2 regions of the Kytococcus sedentarius DSM 20547 genome follow, and region 1 is predicted to be linked to the other one. Evidence: riboswitches for the same ligand, from Rfam matches in the RefSeq annotation. Region 1 holds a riboswitch; the other holds the start of a gene.
The links. Region 1 has a riboswitch for thiamine pyrophosphate ahead of thiC (phosphomethylpyrimidine synthase ThiC). Riboswitches for the same ligand answer to the same signal wherever they lie in the genome.

Region 1 (2,199 bases):
CCCAGCTTGTGGCCCGCCGAGCCCTCATCGTTCTTCTTGGCCAGGTGCAGGCCCACGTCGTCCATCTTCACGATGAGGGCGACCGCGCCGTAGACCACGACGGTCATGAGCAGCGCCACCACGACCAGGATCAGTCCGCGGCTCAGCAGGGACTGGTCGGTCACCTCGTTGAGGGAGATGACCAGGATCTCGCAGGAGAGCACGAAGTCGGTGGTGATGGCGCTCTTGACCACCTGCTCCTCGTCCTGCTCCGAGCGCTCGTCGGCGGCCTTGCCGTCGTCACCGTGGCCGGAGATCTTCTCCCAGACCTTCTCCGCGCCCTCGAAGCACAGGTAGGTGCCGCCGAGCATCAGCAGGGGCGTCAGGATCCAGGGGGCGAACTGGCTGAGGAGCAGCAGCACCGGCACGATGATCGCCTTGTTCCGCAGCGACCCCTTGGCGATGCGCCAGATCATCGGCAGCTCACGGTTGGGCTCCGCGCCCTCCAGGTACTGCGGGGTCACCGCGGCGTCGTCCACCACCACGCCGGCCGCCTTGGTGCTGGCCTTGGCCGCGCCGGCAGCCACGTCGTCCACGCTGGCCGCGGCCAGGCGCGCCATGGCGGCGATGTCGTCGAGCAGGGCAGCGAGTCCGCCGGCCATGGGGAACCTCCGGGCTGGGGTGGGGTGAGGTGAGGGGGCCGGGACAGCCTAGCGGCAGCAGGCTGGTCGGCATCGTTGGCCGAGGGGCGAGGAGGAGGCGACGCACCCGGGTGGGCTCACCGCATCGGCGTGGTTAGGGTGTGTGGCGTACCCCACGGGAGCTCGGGCACGAGCTGAGAGCGGACTGTTGCCGTCCGGACCGTTCGAACCTGTCCGGTTAGCACCGGCGGAGGAAGCGAGGACGACGATGTCGTGCACCCATGAGACCGACCAGCAGTGCGAGGCCCGCCTCGAGCAGCACCCCGAGAATCACCCCCAGCACCGCCTGGTGACCGTGACCGACGGGGAGGTGACCGTGCCGATGACGGCGATCAGCCAGCACGACTCCCCGGACGGCAGCCCCAACGAGGACTTCGTCGTGTACCGCACGATGGGGCCGGGGTCCGACCCGCAGGTGGGCCTGGAACCGGTGCGGCAGGCGTGGATCGAGGCGCGCGGCGACACCGCGACCCATGCCGGGCGGGAGCGTGACCTCGCCGACGACGGGCGCTCGGCCCTGCGGCGCGGGGAGCCCTCGCAGGCGTGGCGGGGTCGGGTGCAGGAGCCGCGGCGCGCGCAGCCGGGCCGGACGGTGACGCAGCTGCACTACGCCCGCCGGGGCGAGATCACCCCCGAGATGCGGTACGTGGCCCTGCGCGAGGGCTGCGAGGTGGAGCTGGTGCGCTCGGAGGTGGCGGCGGGGCGCGCCATCATTCCGGCGAACGTGAACCACCCCGAGTCCGAGCCGATGGTCATCGGCCGGGCCTTCCTCACCAAGGTGAACGCCAACATCGGCAACTCGGCCGTCACCTCCTCGATCGCCGAGGAGGTGGAGAAGATGTCCTGGGCCACCCGCTGGGGCGCCGACACGGTGATGGATCTCTCCACCGGGGAGGACATCCACACCACGCGGGAGTGGATCCTGCGCAACTCCCCGGTGCCGATCGGCACGGTCCCCATCTACCAGGCCCTGGAGAAGGTCGACGGCGTGGCCGAGGAGCTCACATGGGAGGTCTTCCGCGACACGGTTGTCGAGCAGGCAGAGCAGGGCGTGGACTACATGACCGTGCACGCCGGGGTGCGGCGGCGGCACGTGCCTCTGACGGCCGGGCGTGTGACCGGCATCGTCTCCCGCGGCGGGTCGATCATGGCCGGGTGGTGCATGGCCCACCGCCGCGAGTCGTTCCTGTACGAGCACTTCGACGAGCTGTGTGAGATCTTCGCCGCGCACGACGTCGCCTTCTCGCTGGGCGACGGGCTGCGGCCGGGGTCGCTGGCCGACGCGAACGACGCCGCCCAGCTGGCCGAGCTGCGCACCCTGGGCGAGCTGACGCAGCGGGCCTGGGAGCACGACGTGCAGGTGATGGTGGAGGGCCCCGGCCACGTGCCGCTGCACCTGGTCAAGGAGAACGTGGACCTGGAGCAGGAGTGGTGCCACGGGGCGCCCTTCTACACGCTGGGCCCGCTGGCCACCGACATCGCGCCGGGCTACGACCACATCACCAGTGCCATCGGGGCG
Region 2 (2,199 bases), 1.0 Mb from region 1:
GGGCCGGCGGACCCGCCACCGGACGGCCCCAGTGGCTCGCCGTGGCGCGATCGATCGTGCGCCACGTGGTCGTGGACCTGGCCATCGGCCTGGGGGTGACCGTCGGCCTCGCCGCCGTGGCACTGCTGTTGCTGTGGTTCTTCGTCGTCCGCCAGGAGACCTCTGACCAGGCCGGCGGCATGTGGTCCGATGCGGGGTCGTTCACCCTGGGCCTGGGCGCCATGATCCTGGCGCTCGTCCTGGTCATCGCTGGCATCGTGGTGGTCGTCACCACGGTCACCGGGTACACCCGGGTGTGGCTGGCCGCCGGTGCCACGCGGCGGTCGGTGTGGGCCGGCCACTGGGCCGCGGTGGTGACCGTGCTCGCCACGTGGGCGGCCGGTCTGGCAGCGGTGCTGCTCGCCGCGCGCTTCGCCCGGACGGGCAGTGGGTCGGGCGGCCCCTCGTGGTCCTCCATCGGCTCGCTGGACTGGGGCTACCTGGCCAACGGCGTGACCCTGCTCCTCACGGCCCTGGTGGTCACGCTGCTGTTCGTCCGTTTCGGGGCGTTCCTCGCCCTGGTGGTGCTGGCGCTGTGGTGGATCGTGCTGCCCGTGGGGCTGTCGTTGGTGGACGTGCCCCAGGTGGTGGCGGCGGTGCTGTGGCCGCCCGTGGCCGTCGGGGGGACCGAGGCCCGGGCGGTCGGGGATGCCGCGAACCTGTGGACCGAACTGACGCAGGCCGCCCTGCTGGCCGTGGCGCACTGGCTGATCGTGCGGCGGATGCCCGCGGTCTGAACCAGCGGTTGGATGGGCCTCGGGTCGGCCGCCGTTCCTTGGCGAAGGGTGCGGCGGCCGCTACGGTGGCTGATGACGCGGGGTGCCCCACCGGGGGCTGAGAGCAGACCCGTCGAACCTGATCTCGTTCACGCGAGCGGAGGGACGTCGCACCATGACCCACGCCCATGCCCTGCGGGGCCACGACCTCACCCGCGCCCAGCTGGCCACCACCTGGGACGCCCTGCGCACGCGCTCGCCCCTGGTGCAGTGCCTGACCAACCGGGTGGCCACCACTCTCAGCGCCAACGTCCTGCTGGCAGCCGGCGCCTCCCCCGCGATGGTGGACACGCCCCGGGAGGCACGAGCTTTCGCCGGGGTCGCCTCAGCGGTGCTGGTGAACCTGGGGACGCCCACCGAGGAGTCGATGCAGGGGATCGCTGAGGCGGTGACCGGCGCGCGGGAGTCCGGGACGCCGTGGGTGCTCGACCCCATCGGGGCCGGGGGACTGCCGTGGCGCAGCGGGATCGCGACCGGGCTGCTGGCCAAGCGCCCCACCATCGTGCGGGGCAACGCCTCGGAGGTGATCGGTCTGGCCGGGGGTCGCGGCGGGCGGGGCGCGGACAGCATCGACCACCCGGAGTCCGCGGTGCGTGCCGCCTGCCGTCTCGTCGAGCGCAGCGGGGGAGCGGTCGCCATCAGCGGGGCGGTCGACCACCTCGTGGACGGGCGACGACTGGCCCTCCTGGGGCACGGCCACCCGTGGCTCACCCAGGTGACCGGCGCCGGATGTGCCCTGGGGGCGCTGATGGCAGCGTGCGTCGCGTGCACCGAGGACCCCTTGCTGGCCGCGGCGACCGCCACCGCCGCCTACACGGTGGCGGCCGAGCGGGCTGCGGAGCTCTCCCGGGGGCCGGGGAGCCTGATGCCCGCGCTGCTCGACGAGCTCGCGCAACTCACGCCCGAGTCCCTGGCCGCGGCCGTCCAGCTCTGACGCCCGGGGGGATCGGTCCGCGGGAACTGACACAGCAAAGGGGTACCTGACCTACCGAACACGGTGTGTCAGGTGCCCTTGGGCGTGTCAGCTCCATGTGGCCCACCGGTGGGCCGCTCAGCTCGCGTCGAGGCGCTCCAGCTCGCGGTCCGTGAGGTCGATCTCGGCTGCGGCGGCGGAGTTGGTGATCGACTGCGGACGCTTGGCGCCCGGGATGGGGATGACCACCTCGGACTGCGCCAGCTCCCAGGCCAGGGCGACCTGCTGGGGGCTCACACCCCGCTCGTCGGCGACCTCGGCGAACGCCGGGTGCTTCTCGGCCAGCTCCTTGGCCTCGTTCAGGCCGCCCAGTGGGGACCACGGCAGGAAGGCCAGGCCGAGCTCGGTACAGACCTCGATCTCCCGCGCACTGCTGCGGAACTTCGGGCTGAACTGGTTCTGCACGCTTAC

Region 2: linked by a shared signal. The riboswitch ahead of thiM (hydroxyethylthiazole kinase) and the one ahead of thiC (phosphomethylpyrimidine synthase ThiC) in region 1 are both predicted to bind thiamine pyrophosphate.

Annotation. Positions count from the first base shown of each region.
Region 1 covers NC_013169.1:2,056,330-2,058,528, reverse strand. The annotation lists gene KSED_RS09660 (DUF808 domain-containing protein) at 1-641, opposite strand, end outside; TPP riboswitch at 786-895, shown strand; gene thiC (phosphomethylpyrimidine synthase ThiC) at 889-2,199, shown strand, end outside.
Region 2 covers NC_013169.1:286,297-288,495, forward strand. The annotation lists gene KSED_RS01415 (hypothetical protein) at 1-776, shown strand, start outside; TPP riboswitch at 845-938, shown strand; gene thiM (hydroxyethylthiazole kinase) at 931-1,749, shown strand; gene KSED_RS01425 (aldo/keto reductase) at 1,867-2,199, opposite strand, start outside.